DNA from 2 places in the Peribacillus sp. V2I11 genome. Region 2 is predicted to be linked to the other one. Evidence: riboswitches for the same ligand, from Rfam matches in the RefSeq annotation. Region 2 holds a riboswitch; the other holds the start of a gene.
The links. A riboswitch is a leader RNA that binds a small molecule or an ion and turns the genes downstream of it on or off. The one in region 2 is predicted to bind S-adenosylmethionine.
Positions count from the first base shown of each region.

Region 1: it holds a riboswitch for S-adenosylmethionine, as region 2 does, so the genes downstream of both, QFZ73_RS16415 (methionine ABC transporter ATP-binding protein) here and metK (methionine adenosyltransferase) in region 2, are expected to answer to the same signal.

Region 1 covers NZ_JAUSYW010000001.1:3,360,920-3,372,980, forward strand. Annotated here, with positions in the region: gene QFZ73_RS16385 (zinc-dependent alcohol dehydrogenase family protein) at 1-284, shown strand, start outside; gene QFZ73_RS16390 (amidohydrolase family protein) at 478-1,788, shown strand; gene QFZ73_RS16395 (hypothetical protein) at 2,252-2,557, shown strand; partial or broken gene QFZ73_RS16400 (hypothetical protein) at 2,615-2,980, shown strand; gene QFZ73_RS16405 (nuclear transport factor 2 family protein) at 3,037-3,405, shown strand; gene QFZ73_RS16410 (GNAT family N-acetyltransferase) at 3,492-3,965, shown strand; SAM riboswitch class I at 4,107-4,217, shown strand; gene QFZ73_RS16415 (methionine ABC transporter ATP-binding protein) at 4,602-5,624, shown strand; gene QFZ73_RS16420 (methionine ABC transporter permease) at 5,638-6,288, shown strand; gene QFZ73_RS16425 (MetQ/NlpA family ABC transporter substrate-binding protein) at 6,310-7,182, shown strand; gene QFZ73_RS16430 (M20 family metallopeptidase) at 7,229-8,428, shown strand; gene QFZ73_RS16435 (Fur-regulated basic protein FbpA) at 8,622-8,831, shown strand; gene QFZ73_RS16440 (Fur-regulated basic protein FbpA) at 8,857-9,051, shown strand; gene QFZ73_RS16445 (dienelactone hydrolase family protein) at 9,071-9,664, opposite strand; gene QFZ73_RS16450 (SRPBCC family protein) at 9,805-10,131, opposite strand; gene QFZ73_RS16455 (undecaprenyl-diphosphatase) at 10,348-10,962, shown strand; gene fabZ (3-hydroxyacyl-ACP dehydratase FabZ) at 11,101-11,526, shown strand; gene QFZ73_RS16465 (NUDIX hydrolase) at 11,532-11,948, shown strand; gene QFZ73_RS16470 (LOG family protein) at 12,021-12,061, opposite strand, start outside.
Region 2 covers NZ_JAUSYW010000001.1:2,956,646-2,968,706, forward strand. Annotated here, with positions in the region: gene QFZ73_RS14445 (nucleotide sugar dehydrogenase) at 1-422, shown strand, start outside; gene pckA (phosphoenolpyruvate carboxykinase (ATP)) at 838-2,427, opposite strand; SAM riboswitch class I at 2,858-3,020, shown strand; gene metK (methionine adenosyltransferase) at 3,183-4,376, shown strand; gene QFZ73_RS14460 (gamma carbonic anhydrase) at 4,703-5,221, opposite strand; gene QFZ73_RS14465 (alpha/beta hydrolase) at 5,432-6,235, shown strand; gene QFZ73_RS14470 (sodium/solute symporter) at 6,349-7,917, opposite strand; gene QFZ73_RS14475 (hypothetical protein) at 7,914-8,276, opposite strand; gene QFZ73_RS14480 (helix-turn-helix domain-containing protein) at 8,470-9,633, shown strand; gene QFZ73_RS14485 (hypothetical protein) at 9,809-10,204, opposite strand; gene mnmM (tRNA 5-(aminomethyl)-2-thiouridylate-methyltransferase MnmM) at 10,343-10,915, opposite strand; gene mnmL (tRNA modification radical SAM protein MnmL/YtqA) at 10,912-11,871, opposite strand; gene QFZ73_RS14500 (SMI1/KNR4 family protein) at 12,040-12,061, shown strand, end outside.

The sequences.
Region 1 (12,061 bases), 400 kb from region 2:
CCTTATTAACGATTGGCCTTTTATCAGGACAGTCTGTTAATTGGGCGAAAATTTCACAAAGGACAAAAGTGAATGTTGACATGTTTCATCTTCGGCATTGGAATCAGCAGGCTTCCGTTCAAACTTGGCATGAAACGTTTCACCTATTGATGGGGTTCATTAATGATGAAAGGTTGAAGTTCATGATGCCGGATTCCTACTACAGCCTTCAAGATGTGCAAGAAGCCATTATTGTAACCGAAACCAATGAGAGCAATAGAGGGAAGCTTTTTTTAAACAACTGATTTTGCAATGCATCCACTATGTGGTTTGCTGATTGAACGGATGAAGCATTCATCTTGGAGCTCTTCCAATAGGTTCCTAAGGTAAATGGAAATGGCCCCTGATAATATGGAATTACTTGATTACCTGTAAGGTGCTAGTTTAGAATGCGGAATAGAACATGTTGATACATGATACGACTTTGGAGGAATACTTATGAAAACAATATATGTGAATGCTACATTTTTTACTATGGATAAGGAAAATCGAATCTTTGAAAACGGCATGATGATTGTACAAGATCATACCATATCTTACATCGGCCAGCATGATGAACAACAATTGGCAGATGCAGATCAAGTGGTCAACCTTGGCGGGAAATGGATTATGCCAGGTCTTGTGAATGCCCATTCGCATATTGTAATGACCCTTTTACGCGGTATCGGGGACGATATGCTGCTGAAGCCATGGCTTGAAACGAAAATATGGCCGATTGAAAGCCAGTTTACAACGGAAATCGCCTCTGTAAGCTCTCAGCTTGGCATTATGGAAATGATGAAATCAGGAACCACGACATTTTCGGATATGTTTAATCCTAATGGAATAGATGCAGGTGCTGTCATGGAGACGATAGGCGAAACAGGAATGCGCGGAGCCTTTTCCTACACGATCTTCAGCTTGGGTACCGAAAAAGACCAAAAAGCGAACCTCATGGGGGCTGAGCAATTTTCAAAAAACTATAAAACGTTTGCCGATGGCCGCATGACTACCATGGTTGCACCACATAGCCCATATGCCTGTACACCTGAAGCGATTATGGAAAGTGCACGGATTGCAAAAGAGAATGATTTGATGGTGCACATTCACGTATCGGAAACGGACTTTGAAATCCTCGACATCGAAAAAGTTTACGGATCCCGTCCTGTCGAGCACCTTCGCCGTCTAGGACTGTTCGATCAGCCTACCGTGATGGCACATGGTGTGGTTCTCAACGATGAAGAGCGGGCGATACTAAAACAGCACGATGTTCGCGTTGCCCATAATCCAATCAGTAACCTGAAGCTCGGATCTGGAATTGCCGATGTCGTCAGCCTTCTTGATGCAGGCATTAAAGTGGGAGTAGCAACAGATGGCGTCGCCTCCAATAACAACTTCGATATGTTTGAAGAAATGAGGACCGCTGCATTACTGCAAAAAGGAATGTATAAGGATGCCACTAAATTCCCGGCACAAACAGCACTCGCCATGGCCACTAGAATGGGCGCCGAAGCCATTGGCATGGGCCATACAGGGTCACTGGAAGCTGGTAAAAAAGCAGATTTCATCACCATTTACCCATATGACAAAGAACATCTGCAGCCGCTGAGTGAAGCCTATTCGCACCTGCTTTATGCAGCACGCGGAAATGATGTATGTGATGTATACATTGATGGCAAAATGGTCGTGAAAGATGGCCGCTGCTTAACGATCGATGAAGAAAAAGTAATCGCCGAAACGAATCGTCTGCAAGGTACCCTATCACGATAACCATGATGGGAAAACAAACGTATGCACAGAAGAAGGAGCTGCCATTTGCAGCTGCTTTTTTTTATGGATTCAATGAAGGGCCGGGAATGGGGTGGAGGACGAATTAATCGGTTGTAGGACGGAATAAAAGGGTTTTGGGTTCAAAGGATTATTAGGTTATTTACCAATTCAACAGAAAACGCAAATATAAAAGGAGGGGATACAAGGAATAGATTGATATTAAGAAGTGGGGTTACTTTAAATAACTTGTCACTTATCACAGTAGGTATCTGCTTTCTTAGCATATTCCTCATTTGTAGAATTTCTTCTTTTAATACAGTAATAAGGTTGGGAACAATGTAAAAAGGTTTACTAAAGACCCTTTACAATAAACCGATATACTATGTGAAATTGTTTATATTAAGGGGTAATAAAGTATCCTTAAAAAAACTATTATCCCAAATATTGACCTAGATCCATTATTTTGGTAAGTATTTATCATATATTATCAAAAAAAAATAGAACGGAAGCACTGTTAAAAAGTGAAGTACACCAGTCTTTTGATGAGTTGAAAATTTTCAATTCGAAAAATAATGAATTGAATAATCTAATCATTAATGAGATAACGAATCTTAATAAAGAGTTATCTAATATTTTTGGGAAGATAGATCCAAATGTCGGGTTAAATATAGTGATATTTGAGCAATTAGAGGAATTACAAAAGTATGGTGAATTAGAAAATATCGGAGCTTTTTTTGATAATAATTATAATTTAATAGCCTTGGAATAACCCGATTCCCTTAATAGAGAAGCAGATGAATGGTTCTTTAGAAAAGATTTACGCCACGAGTATACACATTATTTTTTGGCTAAATATCTTAAGGAAAATAAAATTAAAGACGTTCCGAAATGGTTTGATGAAGGATTAGCCGAGTACGTTGCAGTTACCATGGATGGAGTTGAGGCTACGGACCCATTATCTGAAGTAATTAATTTTGAATTGTTGAAGAGCAGGGAAGATTGGGCAAAGCAAAGAAGAAAACATAAAGAGTTATATGCCCAATCTCATTATGGAATTAGATATATTATTGAAAAAAATGATTTGGAAATATTTAAGGAAATAATAGATGATAGCTATAATTTAGGTTTTCCAAAATCATTCAAAAGACATACTAACATAGAGATTAATGAATTGCATAAGTTCATCAATTGAGGTATTACAGGTGCTGAAAGGTTGTTTCCGTTAATGGTAAAAGGAGGACAAGATGAATGGAAAGTGAATCTTCAGTGTTAAAGGAGCATTTGCATCAACTGGAGGAGAAATTGTTAAAATCTGAAGTCCGTACATCTCCAAAAGAGCTTTCATCATTATTGAAAGATGATTTCTTCGAGTTCGGCAGTTCGGGTAACATATGGTCTAAAAGCGATTTTTTGGGGCAAGAGGGGGCCGCAGCGGTTAAAATGACACTAAGTCAATTTGATATGCATCAATTGTCTGATGATACCGTGTTAACCACGTACCGGATTTTTGATGAAGATAAAGTGGAACATACCCTAAGGAGTTCAATCTGGAAATGTACGAATGGAAGATGGCAAATGTTTTTTCATCAAGGCACAAAAACGAAAGGGCCTCTTTAAGCCCTGATAGTGAAATATCATAAAAGATCGTAAGTGAAATGAGTTTTACCTATTTGAAAACTATTTCACTAAAATGATAGGGGTGGATGAAGCTGATCTTTCGGACCATTGATACGGACAAAGATAAAGATATTATCATTAAATTCAGGAAAGATTCTTTTGTTGTAAGTTTTGGATCTGAAGATGGTTTTGGAGATGAAAATACATATCTGCAAAGAATGAAAGAAAGGGTCCGCAAATTTCCGGATGGACAAGTGATCATTGAAAAGGACCAAGAACCGATTGGACAAATGGAACTTCAAATTCGGGAGTATGAAGGAACTGAAATCGGCTATGTGAATCTATTTTATCTTATTCCCGAATTCCGGAGTAAAGGCCTTGGCAAGGAATTGGTTCGCTACGCAGAAAACTTTTTCAGGCAATTCAATGTATCCGAATATCATTTAAGGGTTTCTCCGGATAATCAAAGGGCGATTCGTTTATATACGAGTTCAGGCATGTTGAAGATAAGCGAAGAAAATGAAAAATACCCTGTATGGAGAATGAGCAAATCATTATGAAATAGAAGTATAAATTATATTAATATAATTAAAAAAGTGTCAATTCACTATACTGTGAAAATATTTAGAACAATGAAATATATGGTTGACTTTAGAGAAAATTGAATATATAGTGAAGGACATAATTAAATATAACGTTAATTCTTATCAAGAGATGTGGAGGGACTTGGCCCTATGATACCTCGGCAGCGGGTTTTTACTTTGTAAAAATACTGTGCTAATTCCAACGGACGAAAGTTTGAAAGATAAGAAGGAGCTTTCCTTAGATAATTAATTTAAGAGTTTACTCTTTTTTATGTCTAAAAGAGGCCTCTTCTGTCTGATGACGGAAGAGGCCTCTTTTGTTTATTCAAAATGTATATGGTTATTTGGAGAATGGGTGCAGTTACTCATGAGTTTCGCGCAATTGCTCGTGAAATTCGAGCAGTACTCGTAATTGTGATCATAAACTCGTGAGCTTTGAGCAGTTACTCGTGAGTTTCGCAGATTTACTCGTGAGTTTGGCGTAGTTACTCGTGAGTTTCACGCAGTTACTCGTAAATTTCGCAGAATTTAACCCTATCATTATGAAACTTTGCAAAGCTCTTCTCTCTGGATAATGAATTCGTACAAATAAACAGCATGGGGGGAGATTGGATGATTGAGTTTCAAAATGTTAAAAAGGTTTATCAAACAAAGAAACAGACTGTTGAGGCTTTGAAGGGCATTAATTTGACAGTGGAAAAGGGGGATATATTCGGTGTAGTCGGTTACAGCGGGGCCGGGAAGAGTACGTTGATCAGGTTGGTCAATTTGCTTGAACATCCTTCAGATGGACAGGTGATTGTTGGGGGCAAGGATTTAACCAAATTGAACCCGAAGGAATTACGGGCAGAAAAGAAAAAAATCGGGATGATCTTTCAGCATTTCAATTTGCTGAATTCAAAGACCGTTTTTGATAATATCGCCATGCCGCTGATTTTATCGGGAACTCCGGCTAAAGAAATCAAAAAGCGGGTAGCCGAGCTGTTGGAGTTCGTTGGCTTATCAAGCAAAGCAAAGAGTTATCCGGAACAATTATCCGGCGGTCAAAAGCAGCGGATCGGCATTGCAAGAGCATTGGCTACCAATCCATCAATCTTATTGTGTGATGAAGCTACATCTGCATTGGATCCACAAACAACGAGTGCAGTTCTGCAGCTCTTAAAGAAAATTAATAAAGAATACAATATTACCATTCTGCTAATCACTCATGAGATGTCTGTCATCAGGGAAATTTGCAATAAGGTAGCGGTCATGGAGGGCGGATGCGTCGTTGAACAAGGTTCGGTTTTCGAAGTTTTTGCCAAACCGCAAACGGATATTGCAAAAAACTTCGTGAGAACGGTCATACATGATGAGATTCCACAAAGTTTCTTAAAAGGCATAGGGTCCCACATTCCGATTATTTGGAAAATTAATTTTATTGGGACTACTTCGGGTACTCCTTTACTTTCAACGATCTCGAAGAAATATGATGTTCATTTAAGTGTTTTATCAGCCAATATTTCTGAAATCCAGGAAACGCCTTTCGGGAATTTGATCATTGAAGTGACCGGGAACAAAAATGAGGTGGACAAGGCTTATCAATATATTAAAGATGAGGGGATTCTCGTCCAGGAGGTGCAGATAAATGGGTAATACGCTTTGGGGAATGGAAATAACGGCAGATCAGCTGTCGACAGCTTTCGGTGACACACTTTATATGGTAGCCATCTCATTGGTATTTTCCGGATTGATTGGGCTTCCGCTCGGCATCCTGCTTGTCATTACAAGAAAGGGTCACATCCTGGAGAATAAATGGATCTTCAATGTATTGAACCCCGTCATCAATATATTACGGTCGGTTCCTTTCATCATCTTGCTTGTAGCACTTATTCCGTTTACCAGAATGATTGTCGGCAGTGCGATCGGAACGAATGCGGCCATTGTTCCGCTAATCTTTTACGCGGCTCCTTATATTGCCCGGCTTGTGGAGAACTCCCTGTTGGAAGTGGACAAAGGCATCATCGAGGCAGCACAGGCGATGGGGGCGACGACATGGCAAATCATTTATCGCTTTTTGATTCCCGAGGGACTTAGTTCGTTGATCCTTACATTTACAACAGCGACAATCGGGCTTGTTGGATCTACGGCCATGGCAGGTGCCGTCGGTGCAGGCGGGGTCGGAGATCTGGCTTTGGCTTACGGTTATCAAAGGTTCGATACGATGACGATGGTCGTCACAGTGGCGGCACTCGTGATCATCGTTCAATTATTGCAATCCACCGGGAATTTCGTTTCAAGAAAAATCAGAAGAAGATAAAAATAACAGGAGGTAGGAGAAATGAAGAAAATCTTATTAACGATCATGGTATTGGCATTGGCCATCGTGGCTGCAGCATGCGGGAAGGAAGAGGGTGCATCAGGCGGTTCGGATGATGTGAAAACAGTGAAAGTCGGTGTCAGCAGCGGGGATACGAGAACATGGGAATACATTGTCGATTTGGCGAAAGAAGAGGGACTGAATATTGAACTGGTCACTTTCAATGATTATATCCAACCGAACCTTGCCTTAAGTGAAGGGGAAATTGATGCCAATTCATTCCAAACGGTCGCTTACTTCGATGAATTCGTTCAAGATCAAAATCTGAAATTAGAGGCCATCGGGTCGACTGTCATTGCACCTATGGGCCTTTATTCGAAAAAACACAAAGATCTGAAGGATCTTCCAGATGGTGCCACGATAGCCGTTCCGAATGAAGCAACAAACTTTGGCCGTGCATTACTCCTTCTTCAAGAAGCTGGATTGATTACATTGAAAGAGGAATTCAATGGATCGGGATCATTGGAAATCATTAAGGAAAATCCGAAAAACTTGAAAATCCAACCTGTTGCTGCCGGCAATACCCCGCGTCTATTGGACGATGCCGATGCTTCAGCCATTAATAATAACTTTGCCGTCGAAGCAGGCCTTACTTTGAAAGATGCATTATTCCATGAAAGCAAAACCGCGAAACCATATATTAATATCATTGCAGTTAAAAAGGGAAATGCCGATCGTCCTGAGCTGCAAAAATTAGTGGAGCTTTATCAATCGAAAAAAGTGGAGGCATTCATTGAAAAAACGTTTAAAGGAAACACCATTCCTGCATATGTTTCCGTAGATGAATTAGTGAATTACCAGGATGCATGGACAAAGCCAGCTAATGAAAAGTAAAGGTGAGAACAAATAGATCGATTCAAGAAAAAGGGGAGATCAGAGTATGGCGAGAGAATTAGTGCTGAAGCAGCATAAGCAGATCATTGAAGATCATATCGACCTTCATTCCGAATTATATATTGAAACAAGTCAAGCCATTCATGCCAAACCCGAAATTGGGAATCAAGAGTTCTTCGCTTCGGATACATTAACCGGAATACTTCAAAATGAAGGATTTGAAGTGACCCGCAATATAGCAGGGCATGAAACAGGATTCATCGCCAAAAAAACCTCTTCAAAGAAAGGGCCCACCATTGCCTTTTTAGCCGAGTATGATGCATTGCCGGGTTTAGGTCATGCTTGCGGCCATAATATCATCGGCACAACGAGTGTTGCAGCAGGCATTTCCCTGGCTCAAGTGCTGGAGGAAACGGGCGGAGAGGTGATCGTTTTCGGAACACCGGCTGAAGAAGGCGGGCCGAATGGAAGCGCAAAAGGCAGCTTTGTGAAGCACGGTCTATTTGATGCGGTGGATGCGGCCATCCTTATCCATCCTGCCGGGCAAACGCGTGTCACAAGTCCATTTTTGGCTGTCGACCCCCTTGATTTTCATTTCTACGGGAAGTCAGCGCATGCAGCAGCTGCACCTGAAGAAGGCGTGAATGCACTTGACGCGGTGATTCAGCTGTTCAATGGCATTAATGCTTTGCGCCAGCAGCTCCCAGCCGAGGTCAAAATTCACGGAATCATCACCAATGGCGGGGAAGCTCCTAACATCATTCCTGAATATGCTTCTGCCAGGTTTTACATTAGAGCAACAACATGGAAACTTTGCCAAGAAGTATCCAATAAAATACGTGCTGTTGCCGAAGGGGCAGCACTTGCCACAGGAAGTACGGTTAAAGTTGAACGTTTCCAAAATGAAGTACTCGATTTTGTCATTAATCCAGTCCTGGATGAACTGTTAAAAGAAGAACTGGCTCAATTAGGGGAAGCGGTGGCTCCTCGAAAAGAGAGTGGCTTTGGCTCGACGGATGCAGGTAATGTAAGCCATGTAGTGCCGACAGCACATCCTTATATAAAAATTGGACATGATGAGCTGATTGCCCATACGAATGAATTCCGAGAATGTGCCAAATCTCCTGCTGGAGACAAAGCCATCCTGACCGGAGCAAAAGCCCTTGCACTTACAGGGTATAAATTGATTTCGGATAAAGACCTGTTGGATAAAGTGAAAACGGCTTTTCATGAAGCGAAGCAATAAAAAAATTGTTGACTGCGGATCACAGAGTTAGTATTATTAAAATAATAATACCAAGTAATTAAATAGGATTTATAGGTTAATTGACCGGAAAACCGGAGACTTTTCTTTCATGTAAAGAGGTGTCTCCGGTTTTTTTGTGAATGGGCAAGTCGAAAGATTTTCTTTCAATACATCCTATAAAGGGGGATTTATCATGGGGATATTATTACGTAAAGCGATTGAGAAAAAAAGAAACTTCCTAATCAACAAGTTGATTAACAAGGGAGTTTATAAAAAGAATGACATCCATCTTTTTGAATTGACCTTAACCGATTTAGAGAATGAATATATTAAAATAACTAAAACCGAAGAGAAGGAATCCGACGATCATTCCCCCTGTCTGAGGATACATCATTTCATATAATGTCAGAATAAAAGGAGAGGGTGAAATGAAGAAGGGCGTGGAAGAAAAGCGGAAGGAATTAATCTATAAACTTATGATCCATACTGTAAATAAGAGTGTGGAACAGCTAATGAAGTTAACCTTAAAAGAATTGGAAATGGAATATAAAAAGGTTCAAAATGACTGTCATCCCCATAGTGATGCGGGCTCGATACAATGGATCAGTGCAAAACGGCATTAGGCTGAATGTGGAACCTCCATTAATGTTCCTTAAAAAATTTCATCATGTTGCTAAAGGCTTCTTGAGCTGATTCTATATGATGGTTTGAGTTATAAGGGTCACTGAATCCGTGTTTTCCGTTGAATTTATGAACTTCGACATTCTTTCTCTCTAAAGCTGAAATTAACTCGTCCACATTAAATGATGGCTCTTCTAGTGGGAAAAATAACAGTGCAGGGCATCGTGGCGCTAATTCTGCATAATTCCTAATACGGGAACCGTAGAATCCAACTATTCCATCGACACATTCTTCCTCACTGCACAGCCATGCTACAGTTGCCCCTGCACTGAATCCAAGGATGAAAATCTTCTGGTATTCACCTTTTATTTCCGATAATATTTCCTTTATTTTATGCAAAGCGCCTGTGAAGCCTATGTTCTCCATAAAATGTCGATAAGCAGCCTCCTCTTGGGAATAATCAAAAGGCGTTTCCCGTTCTAACAAATTAGGACAGATGACATCAAAATCCTGATTTGATAATGACTCACAAAAACCCTGCATATGTTGGTTCAGTCCATATATTTCGTGAATGACAATGATGACAGTATCGGAATCTTTCTGAATGTGCAGCATTTTTAACCCTCCTTAGTAAAATACTATTTAGCCTTTAAGACATATCCCCTGACTTTCAAATAAATTATTAGGCATAGGGAAGTTCTCTTCCTTCTATAAATGCTTTTAAGTTTGCCAAACTAAGATCATATCCGTCCATGTTAATGGAAACTAACTCTAGTTCCTTCAGATTCTGGGTATATTTCAAAAGTGAAAACGAGGTTATCTGAATCCGAGGAATAAGAAAACCTTTCGTTAGGAATTATCTCTTGGATGGTAAAGCTCATAGGGATGCTTTCGTTATCTTTAAGGTTGTTATATGCACTAGGCATTAGTACGAAAATTGCCTTCTCTCCAACCTTGAGTTTAGGAATATTCCATTTTGAACCCGGGGCATACCATTTTGAAATGATTTCATCATTCGTAATCGCATTCCAAACAGTTTCTTGGTTTTTATGAATTAGAACAGAGTTACTATCATTATTCACTTGACTACCCTCCTTGCTTTTTCTTGGATTATATAGAATGCCTAGGAAATATACAAGAAGATTTAATACGCTGGCGAAACTGCTTAAGAATTAACCGGCTAGAAGTGGAACACGTGACAATAATGTAAGATGGTAGCTTAAATTGTTAGGAAGAACGATGGCGATTTACTCCCTTTCTCTTTATTATGTAAGAAAAAGAGGAAAGTTGGGAATGAAATGGATTTTTTTGAGCTGAATATCAATGTATTTAGAATGATCAATGACTTAGGGAAACAGTACGCTTATTTAAACCCTTCTGCCATTTTCATTGCCGAGTACATGGTATTTTTCTTGGCTTTAGCAATCATCGTAATATGGTTCACTCGAAATGAACAGAGTAGAATGATGGTTGTTTGTGGGATGATTACGTTTGTAATAGCTGAAATGATGGGGAAAATGGCAGGGAGATTGCATTCGAACAATCAGCCATTTGCCGAATTGACCGATGTTAATAAGTTAATTGAAAAAGCAGTGGATAATTCATTTCCAAGCGACCATACCATCTTGTTTTTCTCGTTTTGTTTATCCTTTTGGCTTTTCAAAAGAGGATGGTGGTTATTATGGATCATGCTTTCTTTCCTTGTTGGCATTTCCCGTATTTGGGTAGGTGTCCACTTTCCGGCGGATGTGCTGGCAGGAGCTATACTAAGCACCATTTCAGGATTGGTGGTTTACCTTGTTGTTCCTAAAATAAGCTTGATTCATAAATTATTAGGGGGTTATGAAAGGTATGAACAAATGGTTCTGTCCCCGTTAACTAAATCGAAGGAAAAAAAATCAAAGGATTTTTAAGCAAGATTTAAAAAACAGGGTTGCTAGGCAACCTTTTTTTTGTTGAAAGAAGTGCAGTGTTGAATACAAAAATATCCATATGATGATGCTGATGGTAAAATAAAGTGAAAGCAATCCATCGCAATGGGGGAGTTACTATTGATAGATATCCAAGAAATCAAAGACATTATCAGGCATCGCTATCCATTTCTTTTAGTTGATAGAGTTTTGGAATTGGAAGAAGGAAAGAGAGCGGTGGCCATTAAAAATGTAACAGCAAATGAAGAGTTTTTTACTGGTCATTTTCCAAATTACCCAGTGATGCCAGGTGTATTGATCGTTGAGGCATTAGCACAGGTAAGTGCTGTTGTAATGCTAACAAAAGAAGAAAATCAAGGGCGGATCGGGCTTTTGGCTGGGATCGATGGATGTCGTTTTAAAAGGCAAGTAAGGCCAGGGGACCAATTACGTTTAGAAGTAGAGATTACTCGCTTGAAAGGTCCTATCGGTAAAGGAAAAGGAAGGGCTACTGTCGATGGAGAAACGGTATGCGAGACTGAGCTCATATTTGCTTTTGGTGATTGATGGTGATGCCGATAAAAAAAGCTTACGGGTATGTGACAAGGATCAAAAATGGAGAAACACAGGTATTGGTTTTTCAACATCCCATCAGGGAAGCGGGTATACAGATACCCAAGGGAACAGTGAAGCCTCAAGAAGATGCATACCAAGCAGTGATGAGGGAAATGAAAGAAGAAACAGGTCTGGAAAATTTTCATCTGGAAAAATTAATTGCAGAAGATTTTTGGGAGAACGCAGATGGTGCCATACATAATAGATATTTTTATAAAATAAGTGTATCGAATGTTCCTAATGAATGGGACTATCAGCCAACGGGTGGAGGAGATGAAGAGGGGCTGACATTCCATTTCTTCTGGATTTCATCCGAACATGAAGTGGAACTTATTAAAGGGCATGGAGATTATTTAAACCTGATATTCACCTAACCCATCAGTGCGCAGCAGTATATCACAACCGGCCAAGGTCATTATTGATCTTGGCCGGTTGTTTTTTAATGATCAGGTTTGTTTTTCGGTTATGAAAGTTTTTACGGTTGGCG
Region 2 (12,061 bases):
GCGTAAGGATGATGCTAGAGGGGATCCGGAAGCCAAAAGTAGCTGTTTTCGGTCTTGCATACAAAGGAAATGTAGATGATATTCGTGAAAGTCCCGCCATTGATGTCGTCAATATCTTGATGGGGATGGAAAACATGGATGTAGCCTTGCATGACCCGCATGTCCAATCTGGAAAGATGCCAGTCGTATCAGTTGAAGACGCTGTAAATGATGCGGACTTGATACTTGTCCTGACTGACCATGATGAATTTAAACAGATGGATTATGATAAGCTATCGAATCTCATGAGCAATAAATTGATTTTGGATACACGCAATTGCATTGATGCAACTAAAACCGATGTCCCGGTGGCCAACCTGGGCAATATATATCAATACAAAACGATGGGCATGAAAAAAGCCAGGAATAAAGCGATCATCTAAAAAATTGGACAAACATCGATAATGGAATAGGATTAAGGGGGCGCTGACTATGACAGTGCCCTTTTTGAATATCATGATCTGGCAGGAGAGGAGGGACGGAGGGCAGAAAAACAATGAAGAAAGGACCAAGCAAGAGCTTGGTCCTTTCGGTCTGTGAAAACATTCCAGTTCGTTTCGGAAATCCGCTCCCTTTCCGCCGACTGTCTGCCAAGCCTCCTCGCCGTAAGCATCTAGCGGAGTCTTGGCTAGCCAGTTATTCGGCAGGAGTGTCGCATTATCTTCAATCCATAAGGATTACAGTAAAAAAACCATGAAGGATAACCTGGTCTTGGTTTAAAATCATGTTTCGGGAAGAGACATTTCTTGTCGATAAACTGAAAGGACCAAGCAAGAGCTTGGTCCTTTTGTGTATAATTTATTGAGCTGTCGGTCCGCCAAGTTCTTCGATTTCACTTGGAACACTGCCGAATTTCTTGAAGTTTGCACGGAATTGAGCGGCAAGGGCTGTTGCTGCTTGTTTATAAGCGGCAGGATCTGCCCAAGTCTTAATAGGTTGAAGCACTTCGTCAGGAACTCCAGGAACATGAAGAGGAATATCCAAACCAAAGATTTCATCTTTGATCGTTTCGATGTTCGCTAATTCACCTTCAAGTGCCGCTTGTACCATCGCACGAGTGTAAGCAAGTTTCATACGGCTTCCAGTTCCGTATGCTCCTCCAGTCCATCCAGTGTTGACAAGGTATACCTTTGCATTGTGCTCGTCAATTTTATCACCAAGCATCTCAGCATAGCGTTGAGCGGGAAGCGGTAAGAAAGGTGAACCGAAGCAAGTGGAGAAGGTAGCTTCCGGTGAAGTTACGCCTCTTTCAGTACCAGCCAATTTACTAGTGTATCCACTTAGGAAATGGAACATTGCCTGTTCTTTCGAAAGCTTGCTGATTGGAGGCAGAACGCCTGAAGCATCAGCTGTTAAGAAAATGATTGTATTTGGGTGTCCTGCAATACTTGGGTTCACGATGTTATCGATCGCTTGCATTTGGTATGCAGCACGAGTGTTTTCAGTCAATGAACTGTCATCATAGTTCGCTTCGCGTGTATCCGGATCAACAACAACATTTTCCAGTACGGCACCGAAACGGATCGCATCGAAAATTTGTGGTTCTTTTTCACGTGAAAGATTAATCGTTTTCGCATAGCAGCCGCCTTCGATGTTGAATACACCGTTAGAAGACCAGCCGTGCTCGTCATCGCCAATCAGTTTACGACTAGTGTCTGCTGATAAAGTTGTTTTGCCTGTACCGGACAGTCCGAAGAATAAAGCGACGTCCCCTTCACGTCCTACGTTAGCAGAGCAATGCATTGGAAGGATTCCAGCCTCTGGAAGTAAGTAGTTCATGATCGAGAAGATCGATTTTTTCATTTCTCCTGCATATTCCGTTCCGCCGATCAGGATGGTACGGCGTTCAAATGAAACGATGATGAAAGTTTCGGATGTAGTTCCGTCCACTTCTGGGTCTGCTTTAAAGTTAGGTGCAGAAAGGATTGTGAATTCTGCTTCGTGACCTCTTAGTTCCTCTTCGTTTGGACGGATGAACAAAGTATGGGCGAAAAGGTTATGCCAAGCATATTCATTAACAACACGGATTGGAAGACGTGATGATTCGTCTGCACCAGCGAAACCTTTAAAAACAAAAATCTCTTCTTTTGCTTTTAGGTAGTCAACTACTTTATTATATAGTTTATTGAACACATCTTCGGAAATTGGCTGGTTTACTGAACCCCAATCAATTTTATCTTTAACTGATGCTTCTTCCACGATATATTTATCTTTAGGTGAACGACCAGTATATTTGCCAGTTTCAGCTTTTACCGCGCCGGTTGATGTTAAAACGCCTTCATTTCTGCTTAATACTTTTTCGACCAATTGAGGAACTGAAAGTTGAGTTTGCACATTATTTCCTGTTAATAATTGGTGTAACTCATTAGAAACATCTACAGAATTCATATATGAGGTACCTTCCTTTGTTTAAGTTTTTAGATTACAATTAGTATAACACATTCATTTAATTAGTCTATACTATTTCTTTTAATTTGTGATTATTTTCAGCTGGTCGCGTTAATCATTTTAATCCGGGAGGAACCGATTCAGGATTATCGCATATACTTTCATGAAGAAAAATTTATTTTAATAGGAAGTAAGTAAGCAATATATGTCCATTGGGGAAGTCAGGATTTCATTCCTTTTAGTATGCTCAATACTTTATTATTAATGGCAATTTACAACATTTCTTTTCGTATTTTGCATTGTAAACCCTTCTAGGACGTTGTATCAACATGTTTTTTTAAATAACCGCCATTCTGGGTGGAAATGTTCTTTTTAGAAAAGCATTGACAAATTCCAGCTAGATAAGATAATATCTTAAATTGTACGGATTCTCTTATCCCGAGTTGGTGGAGGGACAGGCCCTTTGAAACCCAGCAACCTGCCATATTGAACTTGACTCCAAGATCGATCGCCGAAAATAAAGCGAAGGTCTTCAAGGAATAGTGGTGATGGTGCTAACCTGAGCAAGGTAAAAAACCCTTGAACGATAAGAGTGAAAGGATAGAAGACAGAATTTTAAACCTTTCCTCATTTGCCAGGGAAGGTTTTTGTGTTTTTATAAGTAATTCTGTGTCTATAGTTGAAACTAATGAGGGAAACGAGTTCCGTAAAAAACAGGCTTATGCCTACAACATACTAACTTCCAAGGAGGAAATATGATGTCAAAGAAACGTCTATTTACTTCTGAATCTGTTACAGAGGGCCATCCGGACAAAATTTGTGATCAGATTTCAGATTCCATTTTAGATGCTATCCTTGCTAAGGATGCAAATGCACGTGTAGCGTGTGAAACTAGTGTAACAACAGGTCTTGTACTTGTTGCCGGTGAAATTACAACGTCCGCTTACGTGGATATTCCGCGTATCGTTCGTGATACGATTAAAGGAATTGGCTACACACGTGCGAAATACGGTTTCGATGCTGAAACTTGTGCCGTGTTGAGTTCCATTGATGAGCAGTCTGCCGATATCGCAGCTGGCGTCGATAAAGCATTGGAAGCTCGTGAAGGAAACATGTCAGAGGAAGAAATCGATGCAATCGGTGCAGGGGACCAAGGTCTTATGTTCGGATTTGCTTGTAATGAAACAGAAGAGCTTATGCCGCTTCCGATTTCATTGGCGCATAAACTTTCATTCCGCTTGGCTCAAGTTCGTAAAGATGAAACTCTTGCTTACTTACGCCCTGATGGTAAAACACAGGTAACTGTGGAGTATGATGAGAATAACCTTCCTGTACGTGTAGATACGATCGTTATCTCTACACAGCACGATGCAGAAATTACGCTTGAACAAATTCAAGCCGATCTAAAAGAACATGTGATCAAAGCAGTCGTTCCAGCTGAATTGATCGATGCTGAAACTAAGTACTTCATCAACCCGACTGGCCGTTTCGTAATTGGCGGACCTCAAGGGGATGCTGGTCTTACTGGACGTAAAATCATCGTTGATACTTACGGCGGATACGCTCGTCACGGCGGCGGTGCATTCTCTGGTAAGGATGCTACTAAAGTTGACCGTTCTGCTGCATACGCTGCTCGTTACGTTGCGAAAAACATCGTGGCAGCCGGCCTTGCCGACAAAGCGGAAGTTCAACTGGCATACGCAATTGGTGTGGCAGAGCCTGTATCGATCGCTATTGATACGTTCGGAACTGGTACAGTTAGCGAAGAAATCCTTGTTGACCTAGTTCGCGCTAACTTCGACCTTCGTCCAGCTGGTATCATCAAAATGCTTGACCTTCGTCGCCCAATCTACAAACAAACAGCTGCCTACGGACACTTTGGCCGTACAGATGTCGATCTTCCATGGGAACGCACGGACAAAGCAGAAACATTAAAAGCACAAGCGTAATCCATATAAAAAAGGTGTCCCGCTATTAGCGGGGCACCTTTTTTATGGATTAATTTTACCATCAGCGGGAATAATTCAAGAAATCCCAAAGAAATTCAAATTAGGTGCAATACTCGTGAATTAGGGTCGTTTACAAGTTTGTTTGGGTCAATTACTCGTAAGTTTGAGTAGTTAACTCGTGAGTTGGTGCAATACTCGTGAGTTTGTAGCAATTATTCGTAAGTTGGTGCAATACTCGAGAGTTAGAGCAGTTTACTCGTGAGTTTGTAGCAATTACTCGTGAATTTGAGTACAATACCCGTAACTTTCAGTCAATTACTCGTGAGTTACTTAATTCGTTCCACCGTTTTATAGTATTGTCCTTTTTCGGCGTATTCACGTACGATGCGTTCCATATCCTGGCGATCTTCTTCGTTGATTTCGCGAATGACTTTAGCTGGGCGTCCGAATGCCAACATGTTCGGCGGAATGACTTTACCTTGGGGAACGAGACTGCCGGCACCGATGAAGGCCCCTTCGCCGATTTCGGCTTCATCAAGTACAATCGATCCCATGCCGATCAAAGCTCCTTTACGGACTTTACAGCTATGTAAAATGACCTGATGGCCAATGGTTACTTCATCCTCGATGATCAATGGATTATTTGGGCTTTGGTGCAGGATGCTGTTATCCTGTATACTGACTTTTTTCCCGATGATGGTTGGGGATACATCACCGCGAATGACGGAATTGAACCAAATTGATGTTTCGTCGCCAATTTTGACATCGCCAGTCACGACAGCATTTTCAGCAATATAAGCGCTTTCAGCAATTTCAGGTTCTTTGCCTTTATACGGATAAATAATCATTTTCAATCATTTCCTTTCCGAAGTGAATGTTTTTATGTATTATTTTAATATACCGTATGCAAATACACTTGGCTATTTATAATAGCAATGTACAACTTGTTAGATTTCTTTTTTGTCGAAAATCACGAATATGGTTATAATTCATATATATTATTTTAACTATCATGGATCGTACACAACAAGTGAAAAGTGAAAGGGGGATTTCGAATGTGGAAATGGGAGACAGAAGGAGACGCAAAGGGCGTCATTGTCATCATTCATGGGGCAATGGAACATCACGGACGTTATAAGTGGGTAACACAAATGTGGCTTTCAGCTGGATACCATGTCGTCATGGGCGACCTTCCTGGGCAGGGTATGACAACTCGCGCCTACCGGGGACATATCGATTCCTTTGATGAGTATTTGGACGAAGTGAAAAGCTGGATAGAAGAGGCTTACGAATATTCGTTGCCGGTCTTTTTACTTGGACACAGCATGGGTGGTTTGATTTCGATACGCCTTCTTCAGGAAGAGGAATGGGACATTGCAGGGGTGATACTTTCTTCTCCATGCTTGGGCCTCGTGACGAAGCCGCGGAAGTTCCTGACAACCATCTCGCATGGTTTGAACATCGTGATGCCTAAGTTCAGGGTAGATTCCGGATTGACACCTGAAATGGCGACGAGAAGTGCGGAAATTCGTGAATCCGATAGAAACGATACATTATATATCACAAAGGTTTCGATTCGCTGGTATCGCGAGCTTGCGCAGTCGATGAAGGATGCTTTTGAAGAGATTCCCGAATTTCAGGATGTGCCGCTTTTGGTCATGCAGGGCGGAGATGACCGAATCGTGAATAAGAAGGCGGTTCGTGAGTGGTTTAATTATAACTTGGCCAGTGAAAAGCAATATAAGGAATGGCCGAAGCTTTATCATGAAATCTTCAACGAACCAGAACGTGATGATGTATTCCAATATGCGTTGAGTTTTGTTGAAAACCGTTTAAAGATATTAGGGTATGTCGTTTGACCAGAAAGCTGCTGAATTTAGGTTCAGCAGCTTTTTTTGGTTAAATGGGCCGGAGACAAACCCCTGTTTCATAATTCAGGGATTTTTTTCATTGTAAGTTAGTGTACCTTTATTTAAGCAACCTCAGACTCCTTTGCGTGAACTTTTTGCATAAACTTATTGACATCACTAGGAACCTTACCGTCTAATTTAGAAACGATATATACGGCAAGGAAGCCAATCGGAACGGTAATTAGCCCTGGAACATTGAATTGTAGGAAGTTAGGTAGTGTGTCTTTAAAGAAAATCATATACATCGATGAAGCAAGTCCAAGAAGAAGTCCGGCAATTGCCCCTTTTTCTGTCATGCCTCGCCACCATATTCCCAAGATGAAAATGGGGGTGAATGTACTTGCGGCAACAGTGAATGCAAGGGCAACAAGATGACCAATTGAAGCCTCTTTAACAAGTAATCCAAGTGCCCCGTATAACATACCAAGAATGAGAATAGCTACTTTACCAGCAATAACACGTTGCTTTTGAGTAATGTCTTTCTTGAAAAACGTGGCATATACATCATGAGCAAGTGCTCCAGAGCTTGCGATGAACAGACCTGACAAATTTGAGAAAATGGCGGCAAAGGCACCAGCGATAACAAGACCTAGCATCCATTCGCCACCTAGTGCTTGAGCTGTAGATGGAACAACCATGTTGTTCCCACCCGTAATAAGGTTACTCATAACTTGTGAAGAAGCCTCACCTTTGATGAAGATTGCGCGACCAACTACTCCAAGATAAACAGCGAATAAGAAGAATACGCTGGCAATACCGATCGCCATTAATGCAGAACGTCTAGCTGCTTTTGCACTAGGGTTTGTATAGAAACGTAATAATAGATGAGGGAGACCAATTGTACCAAGGGAAAGACCGATCGTCATCGAAATTGTTTGCCAGAATGTGGGGAAGTAGTTACCTGTTCCGGACCAGGAATCACCATCGACAACAAAATCTTTGCCATCAATTGTGTATTGAGCGGTGTTCATAATTGAACCAGTAAAATCATTTATATTCGCTAAAATGGTATGGTAATGAAATCCGGCATAAACAGCAGCAATAGTCATTGCGATAAATGCAGCAAGACGGATCCATAGTTCAAGGGCTTGGTTCACCGTGGTTCCTTTCATGCCACCGACTCCAACATAGAACACCATAATGGTACAAGTGAAAATAATTCCAAATTCATAACTTGTTCCAAAGAACATACTTAATATTTGTGCTGCACCAAGTAACTGAGGTGCTGCATAAAATCCTGAAATTGCCAAGACGACAACAACAGCTGTCAGTCGGGCACGTTGACTATGGAAGCGATAGGCGAGGAAGTCGGCCACTGTAAAAGCACCGAATCGGCGTAGTGGACCAGCCACGAAAATGGCAAGCAAAGTTAAACCGATGGAGAAACAAAACGCATAATAGGCTCCGTCATATCCTAATTGGAAAGTTAGGCCGGCGATTCCAAGGAAAGTGGCTGCACTTAAATAGTCTCCACCAATTGCTGACCCGTTCGTAAACCAACCGAAGCTACGTCCTCCAACAAAGAAATCACTTGCGTTTGAATTTCGTTTTGCTAAATATGTTATATAGACAATTGTTCCCATCAATATAATTGTCAGTAACATTTTTGGCTCTAGTAGAGTTTTAATCAATTAATGTTCCTCCTCTCAGTACGGCCAGCATTCTTATACTCGTACTTTTTAAGTCGCTTCTCATAAAGTGAGGTGTGAACATAGGCAATAATGAAAGCTAATGCCATCGCAATGACACTAGTGAAAAACCATGAATACGTCATGCCACCAAAAAATTTAGAAAAGAAAATTTCAGGCATATACCAATTTAAAATCGGAATGGAAAAGATAAAGATGTAGTAACAAATCGTTAGTTTAAAACCTGTTCCAAATTCTTGTTTCATGACTCTGCTTGTTTCGGCATCAAGTGGAGCTAAATCTTTAATGTCCACTTTTTCTGCTGCCACGTATTCGTAATCGTCATTGAACTCACTAGCCATCTTCTTACAACTCCTTTCGTTATTTTTTATTGTACTTGAAAATCAAACGAGGTACCTTTCGAAATTTTGTTTGATTTTTACATAATTATGCTCAGTATCCAGGGGGAAATAGTATAATGGTTAATAAATAGAATTTTCTGTCAAAATAGGGGGGAACATGGCGTATTGTGTAAAATTATTAGTGAACGATTCGATGGAAAAAGAAAAAATTGTAACTTGGCTAGCGCATCCTTTTTTTGAAAAACTAATTCTCCGAGATGACTTAGAGACATTCTGTAACGATGAAATGATTATAATAATGGAAATCAATACGCCATTTGATTGGTTAAAGGTAAGAAGATTGCTCAAAAAGCATTCAAATTTACTCTTGTTTCCATTGATTGACGCCTCGATGATACAAACGGCCCCTATTGCGATTGAACTTCAGCTACCATCGTTATTCATCAAACCTATTAGTAAGCATTTATTTTATCGGAATATAAAAAAAGTACTGGGTTCATCTAATAGGAACATGGTTACATTTGAACAGGAAGAAGATTATCCAATCGATGAACTGTTTTTACAGAGTATTCTTAGAGAAGAAGTAGCTCTTGAGCAGATGAAAACCTTTTTAATAAAAGGGATGATCCCGAATGTGGTGTACTTCATTCAAGGTTTGGTGCTTTCGCCAAAGAGGGAGGAGAACGAGGGGTGGCAGGCTTCGAGCGTAATTCAAAGAAAGCTAATGAAAGCGTTTGCCACTATTGAACATGATGTCTACTTTCTTCCCTTTAGGAAGCATTTATTGTTTACGCTGAAAATTCCTAAAGGTATCTCTGCTCCGTGTTATTGGGAGGAAGGAGAAAAGACAATCGTTGAACTGATAGATCACTTGAAGCATCAATATGGCATTCAATTATATATAGGTGTGGGCTCTATCCATCGAGAGTTATCAGGTTTAAAAAAGTCTTATCAAGAAGCAAGAACGGCTCGGAGGAGTCCGCCCAGACATCGATTATCCCTACGCTATTTCGATGAAATTCCAACGAATCTATCTGTACAAACGAGCATAGATTATATTACTGAACACTTCGCGGAAAACTTGACGATTCAACAAGCGGCAAATGAAGTTAATTTTAGTCCAACATATTTTAGTAGAATATTTAAAAAAGAAACTGGTCATGGCTTCGTTTCCTATTTAACATTTGTGCGTATCCAAAAGGCAGTATGGCTCTTGCGGCACACCGATCAAACGATAGAAAAAATTGCTTTTGAACAAGGTTTTAATACGCCCAACTATTTCAGTACAATTTTTAAAAAGGTAGTGGGGCTTTCACCAAGTGAGTATCGAACAACGAGAGAGATAATATTCATATGAAGCATGTTAATGTAGTTGGTAAATATTATAAAATATGGATTGCACAAGCGATTCAAGAAAGATAATGATATCCACTTGGTGAAAAAGCAACAGAGACTTCCTAATGAAGGGAGTCTCTGTTATTTTTGTTTTCTAATGTGCTGCTGGTGATTTTGAGCAGCTTTGTTTGAATAGATCAGCCTGCGTTTTTAAGCAATTCGTTCGACTTGATGACCGGTGCCCAGAAAGTAACCGGGTACATAAACTGGTTCAAATGTGTAAGTTCTTTTTTATTGGATAATGCAGTGGATAGAAGATAAATGGATTTGAAGGTTAGGTCATTGGCGAATAGGTCCAAAAGCGTCGCTTTCATATTCATGATCGCTTCATGGTTTTGTGTGGAAATCATTAAATCGAGCTGTGGCAGGAACTTATCAAAATGTTGATCGAATTGTTTGAGGTCCTCCATGGTTTTTTGTTTTTCTGTCAACGAGTTAAGCGAGCTGACAAATTCCCCGTATTGTTCACTTGAATCCCTTTTGATTTTTTCAGTCAAGATATCCGTCAGTAATGAAGTAGGCAAATGTTCCATTTTCTGCACCCTCTTATCTATTTGCTATTAATTATAATCATTATAGACGCAAAATTCAAAAAGTTATGATTGGTAATTCTGCTGCATGTGAGTGTGGATTGAAAAAACACCGTTCGTATAGAACGGTGTCAAAAGTCATCATCTCTTTTCGATCGCGACAATGAATGGTGGATTGTTTGCTTGGTTGATGAACCCGTATTTCAGGATATGGGCTTTCTGTTGAGGGAAGTTCTGTACATAATCCATCAATGCATCCCGTTCTGCCGATCCCCCTGGATGACCATGGTAAATGACGAGGATGATGATGCCTTCAGGCGCCAGCAGTTCGAACAGCTGTTCAATGGCTGATATCGTCGTATCGGCTTGGGTGATAATTGATTTGTCTCCGCCAGGAAGGTAGCCTAGGTTGAAAATGGCACCCGTGATCTTTCCGGAATGCTCTTTCCTGATGTATTTGCTTAAATGTTCATGCCCATCGTGAATGAGGGTGCAACACTCTTGTAAATTCTCGGCGTTCAGTTTCGCCGTTGTGGTTTGGATCGCTTCTTTCTGAATATCAAAACTATAGACATGTCCGTTTACACCTGTAAGTCCTGCAAGAAAGACCGTATCAAAGCCGTTGCCCATCGTGCCATCTATGGTTATATCCCCGGGGTGGACCGCTTTTTCCAGCAGAATCCTGGCGAATGGCAAAATTCGATCAAGCTTCATGATTGTACCTCCATGTGATGATTTTTCCCCTGCCAGCTGTTGCGGCGTTTCAATTCGGCGTCAATGGCATTCAAGACATCCCATTTATTGACGCTCCACATTGGACCGATCATCAAATCGATCGGACCGTCACCCGTAATGCGGTGAACGATCATTTCTGGAGGGATTATTTCCAGCTGGTCACATACCAGGCTGACATAATCGTCACGGTCAAGAAACTCGAGCAGGCCTTTTTCATATTGTTTGACCATCGGTGTCCCTTTTAATAAATGAAGTAAATGGATCTTTATCCCCTGAACATCGAGTTTGGCGACTTCACGGGCAGTTTCCATCATCATGTCGTAATCTTCCTGAGGAAGGCCATTGATGATATGGGAGCACACGCGGATGCCGTGTTTACGCAGTTTATCGACGCCTTCTTTGTAGCAATCGAAGTCATGGGCACGGTTGATCATCGTCGCGGTCTTTTCATGGACCGTCTGGAGACCCAGTTCCACCCAAAGGTAAGTGCGTTCGTTCAATTCCGCTAAATACTCGACCACATCATCTGGAAGGCAATCCGGGCGCGTAGCGATCGAGAGTCCGACGACACCTTCCTGGGTCAATACACTTTCATATTTCTCGCGAAGCTCTGCCACGGGTGCATGCGTATTGGTGAACGCTTGGAAATAGGCCATATATTTTCCATCTTTCCATTTATGATGCATCCGTTCGCTGATCTTCTTAAACTGGACGTCGAGGGGTTCGACCCTGCTGCCAGCAAAGTCACCAGAGCCAGAGGCACTGCAGAAGGTACAGCCGCCATGTGCGACGGTGCCATCACGGTTCGGACAGTCAAAACCGCCATCAAGTGCAACTTTAAAAACCTTATGACCAAAATGTTCCCTAAGGTGGTAATTCCATGTATGATATCGTTTGTTATCCGTTGCATATATAAACGGGTTTGCTTGATTCAAATCAGCAACCTCCTAAATAAAATAAAGCGCAACATATATTATACAACATTCTCGCAGCTAGGTCTTTTTTTGAAAAAAAAGCGTATACTGTATACTTGAGGGCTAAACATTTTGCTGCTATTTCCAGTATATCTTTGAATGACTATATCCTATCGGGAGCTGATGGACATGACCGGTCAAGTTGAAGAAG